2 regions of the Cryobacterium sp. BB736 genome follow, and region 2 is predicted to be linked to the other one. Evidence: riboswitches for the same ligand, from Rfam matches in the RefSeq annotation. Region 2 holds a riboswitch; the other holds the start of a gene.

Region 1 (14,930 bases), on a different contig from region 2:
AACCGAGCGAACTGTTCCCGGTCATTGGCTGTCGCGTTCGGGAGGAACACGTCCGCCAGGACTCGCGCGCCGAGCCCCCATTGGTCTTCGACCATCGACACCATCAGCTCCCGCGCAGACTCAGAGGCGATGTCCTCACCGCGTGGATAGCTGCCGTAGAGCACCAATCGGTCCACACGCTCAGGATGCTGGGCGGCGTAGGCCGAGGCGACCGCGGATCCTGCAGAAGCACCTAGCAGGGAGAGTCGAGGATGGTCGATGCTCTCGAGTAGACCGGCCAGGGCCGCCAGCTCATCGTCGAGACTGGCCGGAGGCGGCCCGTCGCGATCGGACAGGCCGGTGCCGGGCCGGTCGTAGCGGATGACGGTGTGCCGGCGAGCGAGGGCATGCACGAACTTCTGGAACGCGGGATCGTCCCAATTCAGCGCCAAGTGACTGGCCCACCAGCCACCGATCACCAGTGGCGTTCCGGAACCGACGGAACACCAGGCCACCGTACGGTCACCGACCTGAGTGTGCCGTACAACCTGCTCGTGCGCCGTCATAACCGGATTGTAGAAAGCGGATGCCCGATGTCAAGCGTCGTCGTCTCAGGCGACTCCGCGTCCGCAGCCCGTCCGGGTGGCCGGATCGGGCCATACAAGGTTGGCCGGTTCCGGGGATGAGGCCAGTGGGCCCGCCGCAGTTAGGTAGCGGTATGAAAACAACGACCAACACGCTGCGTATCGACGCTCGCCTCAACGGCCCACCCGACAGCGCCAACGGCGGATTCGCCAGCGGCACGATCGCCGAGACGCTGGGCGGCACAGCGAGCGTCCGGCTCATCCGGCCGATTCCCCTCGACAACCCGCTGGAGGTGGAGATCGATGTCGACGGGATCACAGCCTCGGTCACCGACTCGCACGACCAGGTCGTCGCGGAGGTCAGACGAGTCGATCCGTTCACGATGATGCCTCCCGTGGTGCCCAGTTTCGCTGACGCTGAGGCGGCACGTGCCGCTAGTCCCCTCCAGGGTGCACGCCACTTGTTGTCGGATTGCGTGGTGTGCGGGGCTGCGCGTCGGGACGGACTGGGGGTGACGCCAGGGCCGCTGGTGAACCGAAGCGACGTGCTCGCGGCCCCCTTCGCGCCACATGAACGGGACGCCACCGACGGCGTCGTCCATCCGGCAGCCGTCTGGGGTGCTCTCGACTGCCCCAGCTACCCGGCGACGTTTTTGCGCGACCGTCGGCTCGGTCTACTCGGCACTTTGACAGCTCACCGGAACCGTGACGTGTTCCTCGGTGAACGGCTCGTTGCGGTCGGGTGGACCATCGAACAGCACGGTCGATCCGCCCAGACGGCCAGTGCACTCCTCGACGAGCGCGGCGACGTTGTCGCGTCTGCTCGCGCCGTATGGATCGAGCTCAGGCACCAGTGGTTGGTGCGGCTCGTTGGCCGATTCCGCTGATCATCACCGATCACCACTGGACCGGAGGACAACATGATCGAGGTCGTCGGCAGCCGTTTGACTGCGAGAATCTACGACCCATTCCTGTGGCTCGGGGAGCGGCTTAGGATGCAATCCAGGCGCCGCCGTCTTCTCAGCACCGCCAACGGGCGGGTGCTCGAAATCGGGGCGGGCACCGGTCTCAACCTGAGCCACTATCCCGCGATCGACGAGTTGATCCTAGCGGAACCATCCGAGCCGATGGCACAACGTCTCGAGACGCGCCGGTCGAAGCTCGGCCGCTCGGCGCAGATAGTGGCCGCACCAGCTGAAGAGCTCCCATTCGAGGACGGATCCTTCGACACAGTCGTCTCGACCCTGGTGTTGTGCACGGTGCTCGACTCCGAGCGTGCGCTCGCGGAAGTGCGGAGAGTGCTTCGCCCAGGCGGCCGTCTCCTGTTCTGCGAGCACGTTCGCTCCGACAGTCCACGCCTGGCGCGCTGGCAGGACCGATTCGCAGACACGTGGGCCGGGATCGCTGACGGGTGCCGGTGCAACCGCGAGACACTCGCGACGATCTCGTCGCAATTGGAGATCGTGACGATCGAGCGAGCCAACTGGCGAGGCATGCCCCACCTCGTTCACCCGTTGGTTATCGGCGAAGCATTGCACCCCGCGCCGACAACGTCCGGTGGGAGAAGTGCTTCGTAGGGCGGACGGTTGAACCGGTGACAGGGCCTGCCTCGCGCGAGACAGGCCCAAACCCTCACCGAGCTAGGTAGCCGCCATCGACGTTGTAGTAGCCGCCAGTGATGAACGAGGCGCGATCGGAGGCGAGGAAGAGCACAAGCTCGGCGACCTCGTTGGCCTCGCCCAGACGATTCATCGGATGCATAGCGGCAAGGGCCTGTGTTTCCGCGGACGTGTCTGAGCTGCTGGTGTCCAGCACGGAGCGCTTGCCCAGCAGTGGGGTGTTGATGAAGCCTGGTCCGACGGCGTTCACACGGATTCCTTGCTCGGCGTGGTCGATCGCGGCGGTTTTCGTGAGGCCGATGACGCCATGCTTGGCGGCAGAGTAGCCCGCTCCATTGGGGAGGCCAGCCATACCAGCCACCGAGGACATGTTTACGATGGCACCGCCACCGGTGGCGAGCATAGCGGGGATCTGATGGCGCATCCCGTAAAAGACACCGGAGAGGTTGATGCCCATTATCGTGTCCCACCCATCGATGGGGTACTCCCCGGCCGGTGCGGTGGCACCGCCGATGCCGGCGTTGTTCACGGCGATATCGAGCCGGCCGAACTCGTTGACTGTGCGATCGACCAGGTTTTTCGCGTCGTCGACCTTCGACACGTCGGTCTTCACGACGAGGCCGCGTCCCCCCTCATTCTCAATGTCGCTCAACACACGCTCGGCTGCCTCGACATCCATGTCCGCGAGAACGACAGTTGCACCGTTTTTCGCGAAGAGGCGGGCAGTGGCTTCACCCAGTCCTGAGCCTGCTCCGGTAACGATGGCGATCTTCTGGTCGAGCATGGTGTCTCCTTCACTTTGTTGACGAGGGCTATTGAGCGTGCCCGCGCACGATACGCCACGTTGTACGTTGCGTTGTCATAGGTGGCAACAAATTTCGGCGCGTCCGCATTCCATGCAGATGCATATTTCGTAGCGACATGCCCGCCGGTCACACGCGTATCGAGTAGTTCCACGCGGCTCGCGAGGCTCTGGCAATCTGGGGTCATGACCGACCAGCTACAGCGCACCACCCCCACGAGCACGGCGGCCAACGGGTTCGCCGCCGCCGGACTCGCCCTCGGCATTCTCGGACTCACCCTCGGCATTTTCGGGATCGTCACGGCGAGACTTGCCCTCGTGACGCTGATTCTCGCAATCCTGGCGATCGTGTTCGGTGCGCTCGGCGGCGCGACATCGAAGCGGATCGGCGGAGTCGGGCGCGGCATGTCCGTGTGGGCTATGAGCCTCGGGATATTCCCCTTCGCGTTCGCTCTGTTGCTCCGTATCCTCTAGCCCGCAACAAAAAAACGCCCCCACCCGTTGTTAGGCAAGGTGGGGGGTTCTTCTTTCACTGACAGCTAAGGGTCAGGTAGGGGTCAGAAACCCGAGACAGCAGCAAACCCCCGGCCAGGCATTCACCATCTGGGGGTTTCGTCTGTAGGGCGGACGGGACTTGAACCCGTGACCGACGGATTATGAGTCCGCTGCTCTAACCAGCTGAGCTACCGCCCCGTGGGCGCCGACTCAGTTCGCCGACTCGTCGAGCGCCACTTCGGTGACCGGGTCGGTCACCGATTCCCCACGATACAACCTCTCGAATACGTTCAGCGTGCGCTCGATGTCGTGCGGCTTGATGAGCTTGAGACTCGACTCCTGCATCCGACGGTACTCGTCCGGCGATGACGTGAGCACCCGGGTGAGCTTCTCGGCCAGGTCGTCCGGGTTCCCCGGCTCGAACAGGTAGCCGTTCTCGCCGTCGTGCACGAGGTGCGGCAGCGCCATCGCGTTCGCGGCGACGACCGGAAGTCCGGATGCCATCGCCTCCATTGTCGCGATCGACTGCAGCTCGGCGATCGACGGGATCGCGAAGACCGTCGCGCGCGTCAGGGCGGCGCGCAGCTCCTCATCCGAGACATACCCGGTGAATGTGGTCCGCTCCGCGATCCCGAGACGCTGCGACAACACCTTGAGCTGGTTGAGCAGGTCGCCGCCGCCGACGATGTCGAGCTTGACGTCCAGGGCAGGGTCGAGCTTCGCGACGGCGCGCAGCAGCACATCGATGTGCTTCTCGCCGGTCACCCGACCGACGAACACGATGCGCTTCTCCTGACGCTGGCGAATCTCAGCCGTGTAGTCCTCGGCCCGGATTCCGCAGGACACCGCGTGCACACCGTCGACGTCGATCGCACCCTCGAGGAATTCCGCAGCCTTGCGTGTCGGCGTGGTGATCGACTCAACGAGCTCGTACGTCTTCGCAGCATCGGACCACGCGATCTGCGCGGCCTTACGGTTCAAGAATTTCGGGAGCAGCGTGTGCTCCATCAGGTTCTCCGGCATGAAGTGGTTCGTCGCAACGACCCGGATGCCGCGTTTGTGCGCCTGCCTGGCCAGCCCGCGGCCGACGACAATGTGCGACTGGATGTGCACGACATCCGGTTTCACCTCATCGAGAATGCGCGCGGCGTGCGCCTGGCTGCGCCACGGCAGCACGAAGCGGAGCCAGTCGTGCGGGTACCAGCGCCACGAGTACACGCGGTGCACCGTGATCTTGGCACCGTCATGCTCCTCGATGAAGCGGCCGTGCTTGCGGCTGAAGGCAGGAGCCTCGACGTGCACGTCGTGTCCACGCGCGGTGAGCCCGGCCGCGAGCTTCGACGTGAAGGTCGCGGCACCGTTCACATTCGGGGGGAAAGTGTCGGCGCCGATGAGCACACGCAGCGGTCGGCGGTCTGAAGTATCAGTCAAAGTGTGTTGAATTCCTTCTCAGGATGCTCAGTCAAGACTACCGCTGAGCCTGCGGATGGTGCTTCGCCAACTGGAAGACACCATAAACCGCGAGGCCGCCGGCCGCGAGGAACGCCACGACAGCCCACAGCGGAGCGGAGGCTGCCTCTTGCAGCACGACCACACCGATTGCCACCGCGACGATCGGGTCGATCACGGTCAGACCTGCGATCACGAGGTCGGGCGGACCGGATGCGTAGGCGTTCTGCACGAAGTACGCACCAAGCGCCGCAGCGGCGATCAAGGCGACGATGCAGGTGATGGTCAGCCATTCGAAATCGCCGGTCTTCCCACGGTCGATGACCACCTTGGCGAGCGTGGCCACGAAACCGTAGAGCACACCCGACGCGATGATGTAGCCGATCGCCTTGAACCGGTTGCGCAGGAACGCGAACGCGAGCGAGAACCCCATGGTCACGACGCCCAGCAGCGCGAGGATCACGGCGAGCTGCCCGTCGCTCACCGGCTTCGACTCCGCGAACAGCGCGGCGATGCCGACGAACAGGGCGACGCCTGCGACGCACAACAGAATCGCCCGGATCGAGATCCGGTCCAGCTTCACCCCGGACAGGCTGGAGTTCAGCACGGCGGTGATCACCAGCGCGATCGCGCCGAGGGGCTGCACGACGATGATCGGCGAGAGGTACAGGCTCGTGAGCTGCAGGACTATCGCGAGACCGAGCAGCACAGTGCCGATGACCCACGAGGGTCGCGAGAGCAGCGCGAACAGCGAGGAGAACCCCATCCCGCCGGTCTGGCCGCCATGCTTGGCCTCGACCTTCCCCACCCCGCGGTGCTGAAACTGGGCGCCCAGCGCAAGGAAGACCGCCCCGACAAGCGCCACCGGGATGCCGAGCCATTGGTTGGGGGTGAGGGACTGGAACTGGTCCGTAATGTCCATCAGGTCTGGCGGCACGCAACGACTTTAGCGGCAATACGACCGATATTCTTGACCAATGCCAGCACTTCCCATACGTATCACCGGCGACCCCGTGCTGCACCGGGTCGCCGATCCGGTCGAGACTTTCGACGATGAACTTCGCACGCTCGTCGCGGACATGGTCGAAACCATGCACAAGGCGCCAGGGGTCGGCCTCGCCGCACCCCAGGTAGGCATCCCGCTGCGACTGTTCGTGTTCGAGTGGGATGACGGCACCCGGCATGTCAGCGGAACCGCCGCGAACCCCGAGCTGTGGATCTCGCCCGTCGCCGTCGGGGAAGCGGATGAGGAAAACGAGTCTGAGGGCTGCCTCTCCATCCCGGGTGAACGGTTCGCGCTGCATAGGGCCGACCGCGCGATCCTGCGCGCTCAGGATGTCGACGGCAAGCCGTTCGAGCTCGAGGCCGAGGGCTGGCTCGCCCGCATCCTGCAGCACGAGTTCGACCACCTGAACGGCATCCTCTACGTCGACCGGCTCGACTCTGAGGACCAGCGTGACGTCGCCAAGATTGTGCGGCGCAACGGCTGGGGCGTCCCCGGTAGGAGCTGGCTGCCGGGCGTCGATCACCTCGAGGACTAACCCCAACCAGACAGCCGGATGAGCGCCGCCACCGCGGCGGCCGCGATCACAACGAGCACGAACGGCACCCGCAGCGAGAACAGCACCGCAGCGACGACCAGGGCCGGCAATCGGGCGTCGACCTGCAGCCCCTCGCCGTGGCCGAAGGTCTGCACCGAGACGAGGGCCGCCAGCAGTGCGATGGTCAGCAGGTTGGCGATGCGCGAAGTCGCGGGCTTTTCGAGAGCGGACTTCGGAACCAGGTAGCCGGAGAGCTTCAGCGCGAGGCACAGCAGCGACGCGATGATCACGATCTGCCAGAGCGTCATGCTGCTCCCTTCTTCGGCGCGCTGTCGAACCAGTTGAAGGCGCCGACGACCACCGCGACGAGTCCGGCGATCAACACCGGGAGGCCGGGCAGGACCACCGGGGTGAGCACGAGCGCGACGACCGCGGCGGCGGATGCGACGGCGATCGTCTGGCGCTGCCGCAGCCGTGGCCAGAGCAGACCGAGGAACGCTGCCGCTGCGGCGGCATCCAGTCCCCACTGGCGCGGATCGCCCAGCAGGTCGCCGATCAGCGCGCCGATAAGGCTGGTGAGGTTCCAGCCGAGGTAGACGGTCACCGCGGTGGTCCAGAATCCGATGCGCTGGCTGCGCAGCGTCGGCTGACCGGTCGACACCGCGGTCGTCTCGTCGATCGTGACGTGGGCGGCGAGGGCGCGCAGCCACCACCTGCCTCCGATGATCGGCGCCATCCGGATGCCGTAGATGCCGTTGCGCACGCCCAGGATGGCGGCGCTCGCGATCGCGGTCGGCCCGGCCGCCGCTCCCCCGGTCGCAAGCACGCCGATGAGGGCGAACTGCGACCCGCCGGTGAACATCAGCAGGCTCATCACGCAGGTCTGCCAGACGTCGAGACCGGCCGCCACCGCGAGGGCGCCGTATGAGACCCCGTAGGCGGCCGCGGACAGCCCGACCGCGATCCCGTCTTGGATCGCGACCGTCTCTTCCTTGGGCCTCGCCACTGACTCAGTCTTCGACACGCTGTGCGATTCCAAAGTCCGCCGCCTCGGCCGCCGAACGAACAGCCTCGAGCAGCGCCTCCGGCGCAATGTCCTTGTACAGCACCGCGAAGACGCCGGCCTCGGCCGCCGCGGCGAGGTGGTCGTCGAGTTCCACGGCGGTCATCAGCAGGATGCGCGGGGCAACACCGTTTCGCTCGATCACGCGTGCGTCGCCCACCACTCGCTGCGCTGCCGTCAACCCGTCGACGCGCGGCATCTGGATGTCCATGAGCACGACATCCGTCTGCTTCCGGCGCACCAGCGCCAGCAGCGTCGCACCGTCGCCCGCTTCCCCGACGACCTCGATGTCCGCCTGCGACCCCAGCACCAGCCGGTACCCCTCGCGCTGCAGCTTCTGGTCGTCGGCGATCGCGACGCGGATCACGAACGCCCCAGATCGACGCTGTGGACACCGTTGTGGTGCTTCAGGGATGGGAAGACGACGGCAATCGAGAATCCGACGCCCGGCACACGGTAGGCGCTGAACACGCCACCGAAGAGGGTCGCGCGTTCCTTCATCTCGGTGATGCCCGGTCCCATCACGTCCGCAGTCAAGGCGGCAAGGTCGTCGCGCTCCGTGTAGCCCTTGGACGGCGACTCGGCGCTGTCCTGGCCCGCCAAGCGTGCCTGGTTGCGGGCGCCGTCGTCGTCGACCAGCACCTGCAGGCCCTCGCCCCGCCAGCTGAACGAGACCTTGACCTCGGTGCCGGGTCCTCCATACTTCAGCGCGTTGGACAGGGCCTCCTGCAGGATGCGGTAGATCGCGAGCTCGGCCGCCTGCTGAACTTGGAACGGCGTTCCGTCCTCGTCGAAGGTGATGCCGAGGCCTGCGTCCCGCATGACCCCGAACAGGTCACGGGCGGTCTTCAGTCGCGGCTGCGGCGCGACGCTCGCCTCGCCCTCGCGCACGACATTCATGACGCGGCGGAGGTCGGCGAGCGTGGACCGGGCGGCATCCGCGATGTTGCCGGCCGTCCGCGCGGCGACAGCGGGGTCGTTCTGCGCGGCGAAGCGCGCGCCATCCGCCTGGCTGACGATCACCGAGGTCGAGTGCACCGCAACATCCCCAAGCTCGCGCACGATGCGCAGGCGCCCCAGCTGCTCGCGCAGCGAGAGCTCCAGGTCGAGTGCTTCGCGCTCGACCTGCACGCGACGGCGGTGCTCAGCACGGCCACGGCGGGCAGCGCGCAGCCAGAGGACCAGCAGCACGACGACGACCACTGCCGCGACCACCGCGGCGGCGATCATCACCACTACCGGGGCGCTGAACTCACCCCCGAGCCACTCGCCCATGATTGCCTTTCGTCACGCATCCTGATTCGACCGCGCGAATGCGGCGCGCGAGTCGAGATTATCGTGAACCCACGACGAGATCTCATCGGCTACGCGTTCAGCACTCGATGTTGTTCACCGAGACGTGCACGGCCAGCCCGCCGCGGGAGGTCTCCTTGTAGATCGACATCATGTCCCGACCGGTGACGCGCATCGTCTCGATGACCTCGTCGAGAGTCACCCGATGGGTGCCATCACCGCGCAGTGCCATGCGCGCGGCGTTGATCGCCTTGCCCGCCGAGATGGCGTTGCGCTCGATGCACGGGATCTGCACAAGCCCACCGATCGGGTCGCAGGTGAGACCGAGGCTGTGCTCCATTGCGATCTCCGCGGCGTTCTCCACCTGAGCGGGCGTGCCGCCGAGAACCTCGGCGAGGGCACCGGCGGCCATCGATGCTGCCGACCCGACCTCCCCCTGGCAGCCGACCTCTGCACCGGAGATGGAGGCTCGCTCCTTGTACAGCGAGCCGATCGCCCCCGCGGTGAGCAAGAATCGGACGGCAGCGTCGTCGCGGTCGCGAGCACCGGCATCCGTGTAGTGCATCGCGTAATGCAGCACTGCGGGGATGATCCCGGCGGCACCGTTGGTGGGGGCTGTCACCACGCGCCCGCCCGAAGCGTTCTCCTCATTGACCGCAAGGGCGACCAGGTTCACCCAGTCCTGCGCGAACTCCGGCTTGCGGTGGGGATCGTCGCGCTCCAGCTGACGGTGCCAGTCGTGGGCGCGCCTGGGCACGCCGAGGCCGCCTGGCAGGGTGCCGTCACGCCGCATCCCCCGCTCCTGGCACTCCACCATGACGTTCCGGATGTGCAGCAACCCCGCACGGACGTCTTCGTCGGTGCGCAGGGCGCTCTCGTTCTTCAGCATCACCGCGCTGAACGAGCCATGCTCCCGTGCAAGCTCCAGCAGCTCTGCCCCGGAGGAGAACGGCAGCGGCCAGTGTGTGGACGACGCTGGTACCGCCCGCTGCGCCTCGTCCTCGTTGACGATGAAACCGCCGCCGACCGAGTAGAAGGTTTCGCTATGCTGCCGGCCGAGGTCGCCGGCGATCGCTGTGAGTCGCATCCCGTTCGGGTGGAAGTCGAGCGACTCCTGCAGGTGCAGCACGATGTCGCGCTCACCGAACGGCAGGTCCTTCACGCCGCCGAGGCGGACGGACGGATTCTCACGCATCTCGGCGAGCCGTTGTTCCATCTCGGCCACCTCGATGGTGTCGGGACGCCTGCCCTCGAGCCCCAGCAGCACCGCGTTGAGGGTGCCGTGACCGGCCCCGGTCGCGGCGAGCGAACCGTACAGGTCGACGCCGATCTCTGTGATGCGCTCCAGCGGCATCCGTTCGGCGACTTCGCGCACGAACCGCTCGGCCGCGCGCATGGGCCCCACGGTGTGCGAGCTGGAGGGCCCGATGCCGACCTTGAAGAGGTCAAAGACGCTGATTGTCATGGCGTGCCCGCCTGGGCGCCGGAGGGCAGTGCCGGGTAGAGCGGGTACTTGGCTGCGATCGCCTGCGCGCGCTCCCGCAGCGGGGTGAGGTCGGCGTCCTCGCCCGCAGTGAGGGTCAGCGCGATGATGTCGGCAACCTCGCGGAAGTCCTCCGGCGTGACCCCTCGCGCGGCCAGCGCCGGCGTTCCGATGCGCAGACCCGAGGTCACCATCGGGGGTCGCGGATCGAACGGGATCGCATTGCGGTTGACCGTGATGTCGACCGCCGCGAGGCGATCTTCGGCTTGGCGACCGTCGATCGCCGCGTCGCGCAGGTCCACCAGCACGAGGTGAACATCCGTCCCGCCAGTGAGCACGGTGATGCCCGCGGACCGGACGTCATCGGCGTTCAGCCGCTCGGCGAGCAGCTTCGCGCCGATCAGGGTCAGCTCCTGGCGGGCGCGGAAGTCTGGGGCGAGGGCCATCTTGAACGCTGTCGCCTTGGCCGCGATCACGTGCTCGAGCGGCCCGCCCTGCTGGCCGGGGAACACGGCCGAGTTGATTTTCTTGGCGATGTCGGCGTCGTTCGTGAGGATGATGCCGCCACGTGGTCCGCCCAGAGTCTTGTGGGTCGTGCTGGTCACGACATGGGCGTGCTCGATCGGGGACGGATGCAGGCCAGCCGCGACCAGACCGGCGAAGTGGGCCATGTCGACCATGAGCAACGCGCCGACCTCGTCGGCGATGCGGCGGAAGCCGGCGAAGTCCAGCTGCCGGGGGTACGCCGACCAGCCGGCAATGATGAGCTTCGGCTTGTGCTCTCGCGCTGCCCGTGCGACGTCGTCGAGATTCACGCGGTAGTCGTCCTCTGAGACCCCGTACGAGCCGACGTTGTAGAGCTTGCCGGAGAAGTTCAGCTTCATGCCGTGTGTCAGGTGCCCGCCGTCGGCCAGCGACAGTCCCAGGATGGTGTCGCCGGGCGACAGCAGCGCGTGCATCACGGCGGCGTTCGCGGTGGCTCCAGAGTGTGGCTGCACGTTGGCGAAAGAAGCGCCGAACAGTTCCTTGACCCGGTCGATGGCGAGCTGCTCGATCTGGTCGACGTACTCGCATCCGCCGTAGTAACGACGTCCGGGATAACCCTCCGCGTACTTGTTGGTGAGAACCGAGCCCTGCGCCTGCATGACGGCCAGCGGTGCGTGGTTCTCGGAGGCGATCATCTCGAGGCCGGTGCGCTGGCGTTCGAGCTCCTTGCCGATGAGAGCGGCCACCTCGGGATCGAAGTCGTCAAGCGTTCGACTGAGAAGCTCCGGACTGTACTCGGTGGAAGCGGTAGCGGATTCTGGTGCGATGGTCATGGGAGGACACCCGTTTCGTCACTGTCGACCGCCATGGTCGACATGGTCCCCGCTCTGTCCTCGTACCTGAGAGTTTCAACGCATGGGCACTTCGTCGTGCGTCATTCACCTTCGGTAAGCGGCTGGCCGCTTTCTCCAGAGTTGCCTGTGCGTGACGGTACGTGGGCCTGAGAGATTCCCGGGGAGGTTGCTCCTACGGCGCCTCACCAGGGAGGCTCTCCCGCCGCGCGTAAAGCATTTTCAGTTACTGACAGCCATCCTAGGCGCAACCGAGCAACTGTTGAGGCCTCGCAGTTCGCAGTGGAACTGCCGGGGCCCTCGTATAGGGCCTATTTATTGTGGGCGCCTGGGACTCGAACCCCGGAGTATGCCGTCCGCCCGGCCGCCTATCGGACGCTGACCAGCCCGTTGAACCCTTCGGGCACAACCACGAGGTTGCCTGCCGCCGCGAGTTCCTTGAGCGTGTCAAGGTAGCGCTGCTGGAGGATGGCGTCAGTCAGCGAGGCGTTGAGGATCGCGTTTGCCTCAGCCTCGGCCTGTGCCTGCACGACCTTCTGCTGGGCGCTGACCTCCGTCGCCTCGAGGTCGGCCTTCGCCTGCTCGACCCTGATGCGGGAAGCCTGCGCGTCGTCGAAGCGCTGCTTGACGTCATCCGAGTAGCGAATTTCCTGCAACGAGACGGTCTCGACGGTGACGCCGTGCTTGTCCCAGCGCTCGAGCAGGTAGTCGTGAATGTCACGCTCAGCGTCGGCGCGCCTGTTCAGCAGCTCGAGCGTGCCGTACTTTGCCGGCACGGTGCGAACGGCCGCGCGGATGTCGTTCTCGATGAACCGAGACACGAAGTTCTCCTGTGTCTGGTAACGCTTGTAGATTTCCGTCACCGAGTCCGGCTTGATGGAGTAGCGCACCGTGATGTCGATGTTCGCGGTCACACCCTCGCGGTCTTGCACGGTGATCTGCGGTCCGTTCGGCCTGTTGTGGCCGTCCAGGTTCTCGGTCGTCAGCGCGAAGATCACCTGCTGGTTGCGGATGTCGTAGTCAATGGTGTCGACCCACGGCGCCTTGAACTTGAACCCTTCGGTCGTCGACTGGCCAACGATGTCGCCCGTCCATGCGCGAAGCACCTTCGCCTGGCCGGGATCTTGGGTGTAGGTCGACGCCACGAAGATGAAGATGATGGCGAGCACTCCGGCACCTGCTCCGACCCACTTGGCTTTAGCGCCGAACGCGCTAACCTCGCGGTCGGCGCTCTTTCGGCTGCCGACGCTAACGATGAATGCAACCATCATCAGCACGAACAGCGCGATTGAAACTATGAACACACGTCCTCCCTTTATTTGGCTTTCTACGTCTGGTTGTAGTTAATCGGGTTGCGTGCCTGAATCATGCGGTTCGCGGTCCACGATTCGCGTCGTGTCGAGCGTTCGCGTCGGCGGCGAGCCGGAAATACGGCCATCGGCCCTTCGTCGAGTGCACCGGGCGAGGCTCGGCGACTACCTGACCGCACCCGGACGCAGTGACCGGCCTCGTGTGTTCCCCACTTGTGCTCGCACGCCCACGAGGTCAGAGAGGCGGACCGGTAGGCGAGGCTGTTCAAGGCGACTCATTCAGCAATGAGCCGACGCATTAGGGGCATCACTGATTGGGCACCCGATGAACTGGTCGCCGTGGCCGACTAATTGAACGTAGACGTGTCGCGACTTCTTGTGGAGCTCCCCGAGATGGACTCGAACCATCAACCTGCCGGTTAACAGCCGGCTGCTCTGCCAATTGAGCTATCGAGGACTATGGCGTTTCGACTAGCCACTCTAGCAAATACTTCGGGGCACCTTTGCCACGCCCGCCACCGGGTCGGCGCAAACCTCATCACCAATCGCGCGAGACTGCACAGACCTGCGTTTTGGCGCGTGAGACTGCCGGTTTGCGCAGTCTTGCGATGTGGCGCGGGTTCAGTAGCCGGATGCCGGGTCGACCGCTCCGACGAACGGGCCGTGTCCGAGGAACGCGCGCACGTTCACGGCGACCCGCTCGGCGAGCAGCGGATCCACCATCTCAGGCGTGTCGGCGCTGTGCGGTGTGATGATCACATTCGGCGCCGACCAGAGCGGATGCCCGGTAGGCAGCGGCTCCGGGTCCGTCACGTCCACGCCTGCACCGGCCAAGCGGCCGTCCCGCAGCGCCGAGATGAGGGCATCCGTGTCGACCATCCGGCCGCGGGCGATGTTAACCAGCACCGCCTCGGGCTTCATCTTCGCGAGTTCGCGCGCACCGATCAGGCGCTCCGTCTCGGCGGACAGCGCGGCAGCGAGGACCAGCACGTCGGCGTCGTGGAGCGCCTCCGTGAGACCTTTGCTGGTCACCGTGGCCGCCACCCCGGCCACCGGCTCCGCGCGGCGCCGCACGATCGTCACGCGCACGTCGAACGGCTCCAGCAGCCGTACGAGCTCCAGCGCGGTGCCACCGGCTCCGACGATGACCACGTTCAGCCCGTACAGCGACCGCCCGTACTTGCCGCCCCACTCGGTCGCGCGGGCACGCTCAGGCAGGCCACGCAGGGCCGCCAGGGTGAGCGCAAGCGCGTGCTCGGCTACCGGCTGCGCGTACGCGCCCTTCGCGCTCGTCCAGACGATATCTCGCTCTGCGTGGCGGACCGCCAGCGCCTCATGGAACGCGTCCACTCCGGCGAACGGCAGTTGCACCCAGTTGATCCCAGGGTGCGACGCCAGGATCGGCGCGAACTCGGCCGCACGCTCGTTGGAGAGCCAGACGACACCGCGCGTCGCATCCGACAGCGGGGCAACGGTGCCGCCGGCCGATTCAACCGCCCGAACGAAGAACTCCTCGGCCTCGGGCAGCACCGCGATCGGCCCGGGCTCTGGCCGCGCTTCGTCGCCCAGGTGCAGCTCAACCGCGCCCACCGACCGGTGCTGCGCTTCTCGCTCCCCCATCATTGGGCCGAGCGCGCGATGCGCGCCAGGTCCATCAGGTACGGATGCCGCGGGTCACGCAGCACCTCCTCGACCGTGCCGTCACCGATGACCATGCCCCGCTGCAGCACCAGCACGCGATCGGTCAGGCCTGCCGCGACCTTGAGGTCGCTGCTGACGATCAGCGCGGAGAATTCGCGCTGCGTCCGCAGGTCGCGGATGACATCGAGCACCTCTTCGCGGACCGTGACGTCCACGCCGCGGGTCGGTTCGTCTGCAACCAGCAGCGCCGGCTCGAGCACGAGTGCACGGGCGAGCGCGATGCGCTGACGCTGACCACTGGACAGCTCGTGCGGGTACTTGTGCATGACAGACA
Region 2 (14,930 bases):
GCGCTCAGTTGCGGGCTGATCACGTCGACGTCGCCCTCCTCCAGCGCCTGCACCTGCGCGAGCGGGTCGGCGATGGTGCGCACCACGACCGTCTCGTAGGTGGGCTGCTTCTCGCCGCGGTAGCGCGGGTTGGCGGTGAGGGTCACCTCGTCCCCGGGCACCAGGTTGCTGATGACGTACGGCCCGTTCGAGACCAGCAGGTCGGAGTCCTGGGCCGGGGCCTCCGCGAAGTTGTAGGCGCTGTTCCACACCCCGGCGATCGCGGCCAGGTCCTCCTCGTCGGCTGACTCAACCGCGTCGACGAGAGCCTGCTTCGCCGCATCCGGCTCGTCAATGCTCAACGCCCGCCCCGCGACGACGTGAGCGGGCACGCCGACGTCGAGCACGAGCTGCCAGTCGATGAAGTAGTGGTCGTAAGTCAGGGTCAGCGAGCGCCCGTCATCCCCGAGCTCCGGGATCTCGTTCGCGTACTGCAGCCCGGAGGTGATCGCGCCGTCGAAGTGCACCACGCCGTCCGGGAACTCCTTCGTGTACTCCCCCGTCGCCGGATCGACGTACGCGTCGTCATCGAAGTCCGGAGTGTTGAGCGCGCCAGAGTTCGCGACCCAGGCCAGCAACAGGTCGGATGCGTCCACCGCCACGCCATCGGACCAGACCGCGTCTTGCGCCAGCTCGTAATGCACCCTGAACGGGTCGTTGGAGATGACCTCCATGCGGCCGAAGGACTCATCAAGCACGAGCTCGGACTCATCGTTGTAGTAGGCGAAGGACGAGTTGACGGTCTGTGCGATGGCGCGGTTCGCGGGCGTGTTGCCGTAGCCGGAGTGGTCGTTGAGGGAGAAGAACGAGCCGCTCGTGGCGACGGTGACGCGACTGTCCTCGAGAACACTCTGACCGGTGCATCCGGAAAGCAGCACGAGGACACTGGCGACGACGAGCGCCGTACTGACCCTGTTGATGCTGTGACTCCCCTCACTCGGCGGGGTTCAAATTACCCCACTTCGCCGAGTGCCTCTAACGCTGCGACGCGCGGTACTCGCGCCGCTCACGCTGCACGACCGGGTCGGGCACAGGGACGGCCGCGATCAGTCGCTGAGTGTACGGGTCCTGCGGGTTGCGCAGGATGTCATCGCGAGAGCCCTGCTCGACGAGCTTGCCGTTGTGCATCACCGTGATGCGGTGGGCGAGCACGTCGACGACCGCGAGGTCGTGGCTGATGAACAGGCACGCGAACTGCAACCGGCCCTGCAGTTCCTGCAGCAGGTCGAGGAAGCGCGCCTGAACCGACACGTCGAGGGCCGACGTCGGCTCGTCGGCGACGAGCAGCTCCGGGGCGAGCGCGAGCGCGCGTGCGATACCGACGCGCTGACGCTGACCACCGGACAGCTCGTGCGGGAACCGGTTCCGGTAGCTCGTGGGCAGCTCGACCTGGTCCAGCAGCGTCTCGACGCGCTTGTCGAGCTCTGCGCCCTTCGCCTCGCCGGCGAGGAAGATCGGCTCACCGATTGACTGGCCGATCGGCAGACGAGGGTTGAGCGACGATGCCGGGTCCTGGAACACGATGCCCGTGCGCCGCCGGATGGGGCGCAGGTCCTTCGGCTTGGCGCGGGAGATGTCGGTGCCGACAACGGTGAGGGTGCCCTCGGCGATCGGCAGCAGCCCGACCGCAGCGCGACCCAGCGTGGTCTTGCCGGAGCCGGACTCACCGACGAGACCCATGATCTCGCCGGGGAAGATCTGCAGGTTGATGTCGTCCGCTGCGCGGAACGCGGGAATTCGTCCGCGCTTCGGGTATTCGATCGCCACGTGTTCGAAGCTGAGGATCGGCGTTCCGGTCGGTGTTGCCTGGTGCGGCTCCCGCGGCTTGACGACGAGGTCGACCGGGGACCCGATCGCCTCGTGATGCTCGGCCGCGATCGGGTCGACGATGGGCGCGTTCTCGATGCCGACGCCGAGGTGGGGCACGGATGCGAGCAGCTGCTGCGTGTATGGGTGCTGCGGGCGGTGGAACACGTCGAGCACGGTGCCGGTCTCAACGACGACACCGTTCTTCATGACCATGATCCGGTCGGCGAGGTCGGCGACGACACCCATGTCGTGGGTGATCAGCACGATCGCGCTGTCGAGGCGCTTGTGCAGGTTGCGCAACAGGTCCAGGATCTCGGCCTGCACAGTGACGTCCAGCGCTGTCGTCGGCTCGTCGGCGAGGAGCAGCACGGGGTCACAGGAGATCGACTGGGCGATCATCGCGCGCTGGCGCTGGCCGCCGGAGAGTTGGTGCGGGTACTTGTGGAACGACTGCTCCGGGTTCGGCATCTCGACCATGGCGAGAAGTTCGACGGCACGCTTCCTTGCCTCCTGCGGGCCGAGCAGCGGGTCGTGCGAGCGCAACGCCTCGACAATCTGGAAGCCGACGGTGTAGACAGGGTTGAGAGCCGTCATCGGCTCCTGGAAGATCACTGCGATGTCGTTCCCGCGGATGCGCCTGGCGGTCGCCGGGTCGACACCCCGCAACTGCTTGCCGAGCAGCTTGATCGAGCCACCCACCTTGGCGTTGTCGGGCAGGAGACCGAGCAGCGACATTGCGCTCGTGCTCTTGCCGGAGCCGGACTCGCCCACGATGGCGAGAACCTCACCGCGACGGACCTCGAAGTCCATCCCGATGACCGCGGGGTAGAACTCCCCGTCGACCCAGAAGTCGACATCCAGATCCTTCACCTCGAGGATCGTCTCTGGCAGCCCGCTGGCCGCTTCGCCCTCGTGGGGCTGGAGTGTGGCCTGATCAGTCATGGGTTTCGTTCCTATCTGCAAAGCTTGAGTCATGGAGACCGTGCGATTCCGCCCACTGTTCGGACGCGTGCTCGCGGTGATCGTCTGTGTGATTGCGGTGCTCGGCGTTGCCGGGTTCTTCATCGCCGGAGACCTGGCTGGCGCCGCCCGCTACGCGTGGCCCGTGCTGCTGGTCGGCGTGTTGGCCTGGGCGCTGTACTTGCGACCCGAGCTCATCATCGAAGAGCACGGCATCACTGTTGTGAACGTCTTCCGCACTTACTTCGTGCCGTGGCCGGCCATCCAGCACATCGAGACGCGCTTCGCCGTGACACTGCACACGTCCGACGGCAAGGTGAGCGTGTGGGCGTCGCCCGCTCCCGGTCGCCACGGCGCCACCAGGGTGACGCGAAGCGACTTCACGGGCATCAGCGGCTCCGCCTACGGAAAGGCCGGCAGCCTGCGCCCGGGCGATGCGCTGACCACCGAATCGGGCGCGGCCGCCCACATCCTTCGCCTGCACTGGGAGAAGCTGCGCGACGCCGGCATGTTCGAGCACGGCGTGGAGCCCGGCAGCGTGCGCGTGACGTGGCACAGCGCGACGATCGCTGCGATGATCGCGTTGCTCGTCGCATCGCTCGTCGGCCTGCTGCTGTAGCACCATTCCGGTCAGCCCTTCGGATCGCGCGGCTTGTCCGCGTGGTATCCGCGTGCGGTGCTGCCGCCGTCCTGCATGTGCTGGCCTCGCGTTGTGACCATCGCGGCAGCGCCGTCGAGGTCACCGGCAGCGGCCAGACTGCCCGGCTTCGGGCCATTGGTGCGCTGAGCACGGCGCATCGCGCGGTCGCTCGGCATCTTCTTCTGGCGCGGGTCGAACGCGTCACGCAGACCATCGCCGATGAAGTTGACGCACAGCGCGATCGCGATGATGAAGATACCGGGCCACCAGAACAGCCATGGACGCGTCGCGAAGGCGGCCTGGTTGTCGGACACGATCTTGCCGAGCGACGTGTCGGGTGATTGCACACCGAAGCCGAGGAAGCTCAGGGAGGTCTCGAGCAGGATCGCACCAGCCATCAGCAGTGTCGCGTTGACGATGATGACTCCCACCGCGTTCGGGAGGATGTGGCGGAAGATGATCCGGCTGTCCTTCGCCCCCGATACGCGAGCTGCGTCGACGAACTCCCGCTCACGCAGTGTGAGGAACTCACCGCGAACGAGCCGCGCGAGACCGGTCCACGCGAAGGCACCGATAACGACACCGAGAACACCCACGCCGAGGCTGCCGTAGGTACGACCGAGCACGGCGCCGATGACGATCAGCGGGATCGTGATGATGACATCCGTGAAGCGCATGAGCACCGAGTCGACCCACTTGCGGTAGTACCCGGAGACCGCACCGACGACGACACCGATGATGGTGGCGACGAGTCCGGCGATCACCATGATGGTCAGCGACTGCTGCGCACCGCGCATGACGACCGCGAAGATGTCGCGGCCGACCTCATCCTGGCCGAACGGGTGATTGCCGAGCTGGAAGCCGTTTCCGCCGAGGAACTCCGGCAGGATGCTCAGCGTCGGCACTCCGCGGTTCTCCATGTCGGGCAGCTGGGTCCAGCTGTACGGCCACCATCCGGGGATTCGGATGCCGAACAGGCTGATGCCGACCGAGGTAAAGGACAGCAGCACGATGAACGCGAGCACGATAATGGCGACCATCGCAGCCCGGTGACGGAAGAACCGCCTGCGAACGATCTGCCCCTGGCTGAGACCCTCGGTCTCCTTCTGCTCGATCGAGGCTTCGCTCTGGACGACACCCGGGTCGTGCTGACCCGGCTCTTGCATTGTGATGTTGCTCATTAGGAAACCTTGATCCTCGGGTCGAGGGCAGCGTAGAGGAGGTCGGCGATCAGGTTGAAGACCACCGCGAACGTTCCGGTGACAAGGAAGAACGCCATGACCGGGTTCGGGTCGACTCTGTTGAGCCCCTCCACGAACAATCGGCCCATCCCGGTCCAGCCGAACACTGTCTCGGTGATGACGGCTCCACCGACGATCGCGCCGACATCGAATGCGATGATCGTCGTGATCGGGATGAGCGCGTTACGGAAGGCATGCCGCACGATGACGGTGCGCTCGGTGAGGCCCTTGGCGCGAGCCGTGCGGATGTAGTCCTGGTTCATGACCTCGAGCAGGCTCGCACGCGAGTACCTCGTGTAGCCGGCGAAGGAGATCAGCACGATCGCGATCGTCGGCAGCAGCAGGTGCGTGAACGTGTCGATGCCCTGGATCCAGAAGTTGCCGCCCAGGTTCGGTGTCGCGGCGCCCACTGTTGCGATCGGTCGCCCGTTGATGCGCGACGAGTTCGAGTACGCCGCCCAGTACGACATGTACTTGTCGAGCGCCACGACGCTGGCGACCATGAAGCCCACGATGGCCGCCGTGCGCACCGACTGCCAACGGTCCGGTCCACCCATGAGCCAGCCGACCGCGCCACTCAGGAAGATCGTGGCGACGATCAGCGTGAGGAAGAGCGGCATGGTCATGAAATTGAAGACGCCGTTCATCATCGGGAAGTACAGCGCGACGCCGATGCCCACCACGATGAGCGACGAGTACAGGGCCTTCTTGTTCCTGAGCCCGGTCGAGATGGCGGTGACGCCGAACGCGACCGCGACCCCAGTGATGGCAACACCGACGATGCCGATGCTCGGGGTGTTGAACCAGCCGGTGAGGCTGAAGTAGAGCAGCAGCCCGGCTGTCGCCAGAGCGGACACACCGAAGGTGATGAGCTTCTTGAGCGCTCTGCCCCCGACTATGGACATCCAGAGCAAACCTGCGATGAGGGCGACGATGATGATCGTCGCTGTCGCGATCACCGGATCACGTAGCCAGTTGTTGATCTGGATTGCCATGTACTGCTTGAGCAGCACCGCGACCCAGAAGATCGGCAGCGAGAAGAAGAGGAACGAGATGAACGTCACGCTGTAGTCGAATCCGCTGTACTGACGGAGGGCGGATGCGATGCCGACGATGATGCCCAGGACGATTGCGACAACCGTCGCGATGGTGACCAGCTGCAGGGTTGCGCCGATCGCGTTGCCGAGCATTACGTTCACGGACTGGTTCTGCACGCTGATGCCGAAGTCGCCCCGGAAGATACCGCCAAGCCAGAGGAAGTAGCGGAAGAACGGCGGAACGTCGAGGTTCAGAAGCTTGGTGCGAGCTTCCATGAGCTCGGCCTTGTTGGGTGCATTGCTTTCGCGCAGTTCCTGTAGTGGGTCGCCCGACAGCGCTGTCAGGAGGTACATGAGGAACGTGGCGGCGAAGAGCACGAAGATCGATGCGATCAATCGCCTGATGATGAATGAAGCCATTGTGCGGCTGCCTACCTGTTCAATCCAGCCGCCTAACGATAGACGCGTGCGCTGAGAACGCACACAGTTCACACGGCAGACGGCGAGTTTTAGGCGGGGCACAGGCTATGTGGCCTGTGCCCCGCCTCCGTGTCAGATGCCCCTATTGGGGCGCTCCGACTCGATTGTTACTCGGAGACCTTCCAGTCCCACACGTTCCAGAAGATGGTCGGTGCGAGGATCGAGGCGTCAACGCCCTCGATGCGGTCACTGTAGGCCGTGACCTCAGGGAACTGGAAGACGGTGACTCCGTAGCCGTCCTCCCAGAGGAGCTTGTCGATCTCCTGCTGGATCTCGATCTGGCGGTCGGCGTCGAACTCGGTGTTGAGCTCCACGATCAGCTTGTCAACCTCAGGGTTGCTGTAGAAGTTGAGGTTGTTGATGCCACCGGTCTGGAAGGTCGGGCCGGAGCTCGTGACACCGAGGCTCGTCGACTGCCATCCGAAGAGGGATGCGTCGTACGCGCCCGGCGTACCGAGGAGGCCACCCCACTGCTCGCTACCACAGTCGGTCACATTGAAGCCGGCCTCGGCCGCGGAGGCCTGGATCAGCTGGAACTCGTTGACACGACGGGGGTTGTTCGATGCGTAGAGGATGCAGACCTCGGGGTTGGTGACGCCAGCCTCGGCGAGCAGCGCCTTCGCGCCCTCGATGTCGGTCTCTTCGTAAGCGGCCGAACCGTTGTTCGCGATCGAGTCATCGTAGCCAGCTGCGCCAGGCACAAAGAGCTGCGAGTTACGCACGAGCGCGTCGTCACCGATGATCGGCTTGATCAGCTTGTCGACGATCTCCGCACGCGGGATCACCTTCATGAAGGCCTCACGAACCAGCGGGTTCTCGAACGTGCCGCTCTTCGAGTTGGTGAACTGAAGGTCGACGTGCTCGTAGGTGCCACCGAGGCCGGTCGAGACCGTGATGCCGTCGATCGCGTCGAGCGCGGTCTTGATGTCAGCGGTTGCCTGCGGCTGGATCACGTCGACCTCGCCGTTCTCGAGCGCCTGCACTGCTGCCAGCGGGTCCGGGATGAAGCGGACGGTGACCTCTTCGATGGCCGGCTTGTTGTCGCCGACGTACTCCGGGTTCGCCTTCAGCGTGATGAACTGGTCCGCCTGGAAGTCAGTGATGACGTACGGGCCACTGGAGAGGTAGACCTCCGGGTCGTCGGGCAGCGACGTGAAGTTGAAGCCCGAGTTCCAGAAAGCGGACAGGCCGGCAAGCGCCGCGTCGTCCTCGCTCTGGATGGCCTCGATGGCTGCCTGCTTCGCCTCTTCGTTGTCCTCGATGCCGAGAGCGTTCTTTGCCATGACGTGAGCCGGCAGCGGCGCCGAGAAAGCAAGCTCCCAGTCGACGTACGGTGCCTCGTAGACCATGGTGATCGAACGGCCGTCGTCACCGATCTCCGGGGTCTCCTGGACGAGGCCAAGGCCAGCGTCCGGGGTCGCGCCGGAGTCGAAGTACACGACGTCGGTCGGGAAGGCGTCGGTGAACTCACCGGTGTCAGGGTCGGTGAACTCGGCCGGGTCGAAGTCCGGGGTGTCGAGCGCACGCGAGAGCGCGGCCCAGTGGACCAGAAGGTCGGCTGCGTCGATCGGCGTGCCGTCGGACCACTTCACGTCCTCGTTGACCGTGTACTTCACTGTGAGCGGGTCCTCGGAGAGCATCTCGTAGGTTCCGAACGACTCGTCCTGCACGAGCTCAGGCACGTTGTTGTAGTAGTTGAACCCGCTGAGTGCCATGTAGTTGATGTTGTTGTTCGCTGTGGCGTTGCCGAACGAGGTGTTGCCGTTGTACGAGTAGAACGCCTGGTTCCACGCGATCGTGACCTTCGTTCCCTCGTCGAGGCCGGATTCCGCCTGCGGGGTGCAGCCTGCTACCGCAAGAGCGGCAACGGCAGCGACCGCAATCGGCGCTCCTATGCGACTGATTTTCAATTTTCCTCCTGTGCAAGATGGATCGCAGGCAGGCCTTCCTAGCACCAACCCACGCTTGTTATAGAGAACCCTAGGTGGGGTCGACTCCGCTGGCAAAACTGTATGGCCAAACGTTACTCACTGGTAACGGTTGCGCCGGATACCTGCGTTAATACGAACTGTGTTGCGTGAAAACCGCTCCGTCCGCAGCATCCCGACGCTAATGTGCGAAAAATTGAGCGGAAACGACGCGCCGTGAGGCCGCGTACCATCATGGGAATGTCCGTCTCATCAGCACAGCCCGCGACCGGCGAATATGGTCAAGCCAACCGTGCCAGGCTGCGCGCGGAAGTGCTCATCGTCCTCGGGTTGTCGCTTGGCGCATCCGCCGTCTACTCGGTGGTCGCGATCGCGAATCGCCTGACGCGCGAGGAGGCGCTGCGCGACCAGACGGCAACACTGAATGCGCCGCTCAGCGAGCGCGAGGTGTTCGACCTCATCTACCAGCTGCTCGGCATTTTCTTCGACCTGGTGCCCGTCGCGCTCGTCGCGTTCCTGCTCTGGCGCTCCAGCCGGCCGCACCTCGGCAGGCTCGGCATCGACTTCACCCGTCCGGGGCGCGACTCGCTCGCCGGACTCGGCCTGGCCCTGGTGATCGGCATCCCGGGAGTCCTGCTCTACCTCGCGGGCCGCGAACTGGGGGTCACTGTGCAGGTTGTCCCGACGGCGCTCGACGAGTACTGGTGGACGGTGCCGGTGCTGCTGCTGTCGGCCGCACGCGCGGGCATCACCGAGGAAGTGATCGCTGTCGGCTACCTGTTCGCGCGGCTGCGTGACCTGGGTTGGAGCACCTGGTCGATCATCATCGGCAGCGCACTGCTGCGCGGGACGTACCACGTGTACCAGGGCTTCGGCGCGTTCATCGGGAACATCGCCATGGGCATCCTGTTCGGCTGGCTGTTTTCGCGGTTCGGGCGGGTGCTGCCGCTCGTGATCGCGCACGTCGTCATCGACGCGGCCATCTTCGTCGGCTACCCGTGGGCGGCCGCGACCTTCGCCTGGCTCTAGTCCCTCCCCTGAGACGACTTAACCCGTCTCAAGGAGACTTGCTGATCCAGGCATCCGGATGCCTATCAGCAGCTTCCGGATGCCCGGATTTCCTTGAGACGGGTTAAGAAAACGGGGCTAGGACAGTTCGGCGAACGCCTCGGGCGGCGGGCACGCGCAGAACAGGTTGCGGTCACCGTAGGCCTGGTCGACGCGACGCACCGGGGGCCAGTACTTGTTCCGCAGCAGCGACCGCACCGGGTAGGCGGCGGTCTCGCGCGAGTACGCGTGATCCCACTCCCCCTCGATGAGGGCGCGCGCGGTGTGTGGCGCGTGCTTCAGCGGGTTGTCGTCGGCGGGCCACTCGCCCGCTCCGACCGCGTCCGCTTCGGCCTTGATCGCGACCATCGCCTCGATGAAGCGTTCGATCTCGCCGAGATCCTCGCTCTCGGTCGGCTCGATCATGAGGGTGCCCGGCACCGGGAATGACATGGTTGGCGCGTGGAATCCGTAGTCGACCAGTCGCTTCGCCACGTCGTCGACGGTCACGCCGGTGCGATCGGTGAGCGGACGGAGGTCCAGGATGCACTCGTGAGCGACCAGCCCGTTCTCGCCCGAGTAGAGCACCGGGAAGTGCTCCCGCAGCCGCACCGCGATGTAGTTGGCGGCGAGCACCGCCGCGCCGGTCGCGTCGCGCAGGCCGTCTGCACCCATCATCCGGATGTACGCCCACGAGATGGGCAGGATGAGCGGGCTGCCGTACGGTGCGGCCGAGACCTGGGCTCCGGCGTGCTCCACGGTGCCGCCGGCGCGTGAGAAGTGCTCTGCACGCTGCGCGAAGGGATGCGACGGCAGGAACGGCGCGAGGTGCGCCTTTGCGGCGACCGGGCCGACGCCGGGGCCGCCGCCACCGTGCGGGATGCAGAAGGTCTTGTGCAGGTTCAGGTGCGAGACGTCGCCACCGAACTCGCCGAACCGCGCGTAGCCGAGCAGTGCGTTGAGGTTCGCGCCGTCGATGTAGACCTGGCCGCCGGCATCGTGCACCGCGTCGCAGATCTCGCGTACATCGTGCTCGTACACGCCATGCGTGGACGGGTAGGTGATCATCAGGGCACCGAGGGACTCGCCGTGCTCGGCGATCTTCGCGCGCAGGTCGCCCAGGTCGACGTTGCCGAGCTCGTCACACGCGACGACCACGACGCGCATGCCCGCGAGCACCGCGCTGGCGGCGTTGGTGCCGTGCGCGCTCTCCGGGATGAGGCAGATGGTGCGCTCGTTGTCGCCGCGTGAGCGGTGGTATCCCCGGATGGCGAGCAGTCCGGCCAGTTCGCCCTGGCTGCCCGCGTTCGGCTGCAGCGAGACGGTGTCGTACCCGGTGACGGCGGCGAGCCAACGCTCGAGCTGGTCGATCAGCGAGAGCGAGCCGGTGACATCCGATTCCGGAGCGAAGGGGTGGAGGTCGCCGAACTCGGGCCAGCTGATGGCCTCCATCTCGGTCGCCGCGTTGAGCTTCATGGTGCACGAGCCGAGCGGGATCATGCCGCGGTCGAGCGCGTAGTCCTTGTCGGCGAGGTACTTGAGGTACCGCATCATGCTCGTCTCGGAGCGGTGGGTGTTGAAGACCGCGTGGGTGAGGTATTCACTCGTCCGCCACAGGTCACGTGGGATCCAGCCGTCGATGTCGTTGCGCGTCGGCGCGTCGCCGTCGGCCAGCCTGCCGCCGAGCACCGCCGCGAGACCGGTGAGGTCCAGGGCCGTGGTGGTCTCGTCGACCGAGATGCTCACGTGGTCGTCGTCCACCTTGTGCAGCAGGAAGCCTGCCTCGTGGGCGTCGCGCACCAGCGCGTCCGCGCCGCGCGCTGTTGTCAGCGTGATCGTGTCGAAGTAGTTGCCGTGCACAACCGTGTGGCCCCCGTCGGCCGCCGCGTCGGCGAGCATCCGGGTCTTCAGGGTGACCTGCTGGGCGATCGTCTTGAGCCCACCCGGGCCGTGGTAGACCGCGTACATCGACGCCATGACGGCGAGAAGCACCTGCGCGGTGCAGATGTTGCTGGTGGCCTTCTCACGACGGATGTGCTGCTCGCGCGCCTGCAGGGTGAGGCGGTAGGCGGGCCGTCCGTCGGCATCCTTGGACACCCCGACGAGCCGGCCGGGCAGCTGGCGCTCCAGCCCGGCGCGCACCGCGAGGTAGCCGGCGTGCGGGCCGCCGAAGCCCATCGGCACGCCGAAGCGCTGGGTGGTGCCAACCGCGACGTCCGCGCCCAGATCGCCGGGGCTCGCGATGAGCGTCATGGCGAGCAGGTCGGCGGCGACGACGGTGAGTGCACCGGCAGCCTTCGCGGTGGCGATGACCGCTGACGGGTCCCAGATCCGGCCGGATGCGCCGGGGTACTGGACGAAGATGCCGAAGTAGTCATCGGGCAGCTCGCCCGCACCGTCGGCGAAGGCAACCTCGACGAGTTCGATGCCGACCGCATCCGCACGCCCCGCGAGCAGTGACTTGGTCTGCGGGAACGTGTCGGCGTCGACTAGGAACACGTTGGAGGTGGACTTCGAGCCGCGACGGGCGAGGAGCATCCCCTCGACGACCGCGGTGCCCTCGTCGAGCATCGAGGCGTTCGCGGTGGCCATGCCGGTGAGCTCGGAGGCCATGGTCTGGAAGTTGATGAGCGCCTCGAGCCGGCCCTGCGAGATCTCCGGCTGGTACGGCGTGTAGGCGGTGTACCAGCTCGGGTTCTCGAGCACGTTGCGCTTGATCACCGCGGGAGTGATGGTGCCGTAGTAGCCCAACCCGAGAAACGAGCGGTTGACTCGGTTGCGTGCGGCCAGGGCGCGCAGTTCCGCGAGCGCCTCACGCTCGGTGGCGGGGGCAGGCAGCGCCGTGTCGGTGTGGTCGGTGCGGATCGAGCCGGGGACCGCCGCGTCGACCAACTCCTCGACCGAGCCGTAGCCGATGGCCTCGAGCATCGTGGCCTGGGCGTCCTCGCCGGTGCCGATGTGCCGTGAGGCGAAAGCGTCGAAGTCTGTGCGCATTACTCTGCGACCAGCGCGCGGTACTCGTCCTCGGTGAGTGTGCCGCTGAGCGTGCTCGGGTCGATGGTGACCTTGATCATCCAGCCCTCGCCGAACGGGTCGTCGTTGACGAGCTGCGGGTTGTCGATGACGGCCTGGTTGGACTCCACGACCGTGCCATCGACCGGCGCGAACAGTTCACCCACCGACTTGGTCGACTCGATCTCGCCGACGACCTTGCCGCCCTCGATGGCGCTGCCAGCTGCGGGCAGGTCGACGTAGACGACATCGCCGAGCTGGTCGGCGGCGTAATCGGTGATGCCGATGGTGACGGTGTCGCCGTCAAGCGCGATCCACTCGTGGTCGCGCGTGTACTTGAGGTCGGCGGTGTTGGCCATCAGTTCTTCTCTCTCTTATAGAACGGCAGTGCGGTGACGGTCGCGGGAATCCTGGTTCCGCGCACGTCGATGGTCAGTTCGGTTCCGATTTCGGTGAGTGCTGGGTCGACCATTGCCATGGCGATCGGATGCCCGAGCGTCGGCGACAGGGCGCCGCTCGTGATCACGCCCACGTCGGTGTCGCCGTCGAACACGGCGTAGCCCGCTCGACCGGCGCGGCGGCCCTCGGTGACGAGCCCGACGAGCACACGGGCGCCATCCGGAAGCCCCGCCTCGATCGCCCCCCGGCCAACGAAGTCGCCCTCTTTGGTGAGTGCCACGACACGCCCGAGGCCGGCCTGCGCGGGCCGGATGTCGCGGCCGAGCTCGTGCCCATAGAGCGGCATGCCGGCTTCCAACCGAAGGGTGTCGCGGCTGGCGAGTCCGGCGGGGGTGAGCCCGAGCGGCTCGCCCGCGGCCAGCAGTGCTTGCCAGAGCCGTACGGCATCCGCCACGTCGACGTAGAGCTCGAACCCGTCCTCGCCGGTGTAGCCGGTGCGGGCGATGAGCACCGAACCGTCACCGAACCATCCGGCGGTGGACCAGTAGTTCTTGACGTCGCGCAGGGCGGGCTGCCCGTCCATGATGCGCAGGCCCTCGGTGGTCTCGAGCACCTCAAGCGCGCGCGGGCCCTGAATGGCGAGGATCGCGACGTCATCGCTGATGTCGCGGACGGTGAGGTTCTTGAAAGCCGCAGCGCGTTCGCTGAACGCGGCGAACGCGGCGTCACGGTTGCCGGCGTTCACCACCACCGCGTACTCGTTGTCGGCGTTGTGGTAGACGATCAGGTCGTCGATGATGCCGCCGCTGGAGTCGAGCAGCAGACTGTATTTGGCCTGCATGAGCCCCGTCGTCGACAGCTTGCCTGCCAGCGCGTAGTCAAGGAAGGCCGCGGCGTCCTCGCCCGTCACGCTGATGTTGCCCATGTGCGAAACGTCGAAGATGCCCGCGGCATTGCGGACGGCGTGATGCTCGGTGAGGTCTGAGCCGTAGCTGACCGGCATCTGCCAGCCGCCGAAATCGGTGAAGCTGGCGCCGGCAGCGACGTGCAGCTCGTGGAGCGGTGACTGCTTGCTGTCTACGGACGGGGTATCGGACACGAGTTCTCCTGGCACTTGTTCGGCGACGAGCCTGTGCGGCTACAAGAACTCCCCCTCTGTCATGGGCCTGAGAGTTTCACCGGCTGTAGCCAGTTTTCACCGTGGGCGGGATGCGCAAAGCGAATCCACTTTCCAGAGTGGCCGTGCCGATGCGGTACATGAGACCTGAGAGATTGGCGGGGAGGCTTGCTCCTTCGGTGTTCGTCGCCTGCGACGAACTCTCCCGCATCGATTGCTGGCCCGATATTCGATTGTCATCGCACAGCCTAGCAACTGAACGCGGGCATCCAACGCACTCAGCGCGACGAGCACACCAGTCATCGGTACACTGGCGCTCGGCGCACGTTCGGTCGCGACCCGGCCCGCGTTGTGCCCGCGCATCGGCGACAAGGCCACCGGCGACAATGCAAAGGAGCAAGCGAGTGAGGATAATCGCGCTGATCAAGCAGGTACCGGATACGGGTGGTGAGCGACGTCTCGACCTGACGACCGGCCTGCTCGACCGGGATGCAAGCGACAAGATCATCGACGAGATCAACGAGCGCGCGCTCGAGGTCGCACTCGCCTACAAGGACGCGAACAAGGGCACCGAGGTCGTCGTGATGACGATGGGCCCGGAGGATGCCACCGGCACCATCCGCAAGGCCCTCTCGATGGGCGCCGATTCTGGCATCCACATCGCGGATGCGTCGCTGGTCGGCTCGGATTCGGCGTGGAGCGCGGAGGTCCTGGCCGCAGCGCTGCAGCGCGAGCAGTTCGACCTCGTGGTCGCCGGCAACGAGTCGACCGACGGCCGCGGCGGGGTCGTGCCGATCATGATCGCCGAGCACCTAGGGCTGCCGGCTCTCGGCTCCCTGGATTCGGTCGAGTTGTCGGAAGGGTCGGTGCGTGGCGAGCGGGCCACGGAGTCCGGTTCGATGACGGTCAGCTCCGCGCTTCCCGCGGTGATCTCGGTGACCGAGCGGGCTGCCGAGCCGCGCTTCCCCAACTTCAAGGGCATCATGACCGCCAAGAAGAAGCCGATCGGAGTGCTGTCGCTGTCCGAATTGGGCCTTTCTGAGGCATCCGGTGGCCGCTCGGTGGTCCTGTCCACCCAGGAGCGACCGGCACGTACCGCCGGCCAAAAGATCGTCGATGACGGAAGCGCCGCCGCACAGCTGGCCGACTTCCTCGCCGCAGAGCGACTGATCTAGAGAGGGACCGAACAATGTCGAACGTACTTGTACTCGCCGAGGTCAC

The links. A riboswitch is a leader RNA that binds a small molecule or an ion and turns the genes downstream of it on or off. The one in region 2 is predicted to bind glycine.
Region 1: it holds a riboswitch for glycine, as region 2 does, so the genes downstream of both, glyA (serine hydroxymethyltransferase) here and gcvT (glycine cleavage system aminomethyltransferase GcvT) in region 2, are expected to answer to the same signal.

What each region holds. Positions count from the first base shown of each region.
Region 1 is NZ_JABXWQ010000004.1:214,630-229,559, forward strand. It holds gene IRG63_RS10535 (alpha/beta fold hydrolase) at 1-545, opposite strand, end outside; gene IRG63_RS10540 (hypothetical protein) at 698-1,450, shown strand; gene IRG63_RS10545 (class I SAM-dependent methyltransferase) at 1,484-2,140, shown strand; gene IRG63_RS10550 (SDR family NAD(P)-dependent oxidoreductase) at 2,196-2,966, opposite strand; gene IRG63_RS10555 (hypothetical protein) at 3,171-3,458, shown strand; tRNA gene IRG63_RS10560 (tRNA-Ile) at 3,604-3,677, opposite strand; gene IRG63_RS10565 (glycosyltransferase) at 3,690-4,910, opposite strand; gene IRG63_RS10570 (DMT family transporter) at 4,948-5,865, opposite strand; gene def (peptide deformylase) at 5,906-6,469, shown strand; gene IRG63_RS10580 (AzlD domain-containing protein) at 6,466-6,777, opposite strand; gene IRG63_RS10585 (AzlC family ABC transporter permease) at 6,774-7,475, opposite strand; gene IRG63_RS10590 (response regulator transcription factor) at 7,480-7,899, opposite strand; gene IRG63_RS10595 (sensor histidine kinase) at 7,896-8,807, opposite strand; gene IRG63_RS10600 (L-serine ammonia-lyase) at 8,905-10,290, opposite strand; gene glyA (serine hydroxymethyltransferase) at 10,287-11,627, opposite strand; glycine riboswitch at 11,773-11,860, opposite strand; gene IRG63_RS10610 (SPFH domain-containing protein) at 12,014-12,949, opposite strand; tRNA gene IRG63_RS10615 (tRNA-Asn) at 13,340-13,412, opposite strand; gene IRG63_RS10620 (D-isomer specific 2-hydroxyacid dehydrogenase family protein) at 13,577-14,485, opposite strand; gene IRG63_RS10625 (ATP-binding cassette domain-containing protein) at 14,575-14,930, opposite strand, start outside.
Region 2 is NZ_JABXWQ010000001.1:223,519-238,448, forward strand. It holds gene IRG63_RS01030 (ABC transporter family substrate-binding protein) at 1-917, opposite strand, end outside; gene IRG63_RS01035 (ABC transporter ATP-binding protein) at 1,015-2,790, opposite strand; gene IRG63_RS01040 (PH domain-containing protein) at 2,822-3,427, shown strand; gene IRG63_RS01045 (ABC transporter permease) at 3,439-4,629, opposite strand; gene IRG63_RS01050 (ABC transporter permease) at 4,629-6,146, opposite strand; gene IRG63_RS01055 (ABC transporter family substrate-binding protein) at 6,314-8,116, opposite strand; gene IRG63_RS01060 (CPBP family intramembrane glutamic endopeptidase) at 8,375-9,163, shown strand; gene gcvP (aminomethyl-transferring glycine dehydrogenase) at 9,281-12,175, opposite strand; gene gcvH (glycine cleavage system protein GcvH) at 12,175-12,552, opposite strand; gene gcvT (glycine cleavage system aminomethyltransferase GcvT) at 12,552-13,691, opposite strand; glycine riboswitch at 13,834-13,927, opposite strand; gene IRG63_RS01080 (electron transfer flavoprotein subunit beta/FixA family protein) at 14,114-14,884, shown strand; gene IRG63_RS01085 (electron transfer flavoprotein subunit alpha/FixB family protein) at 14,899-14,930, shown strand, end outside.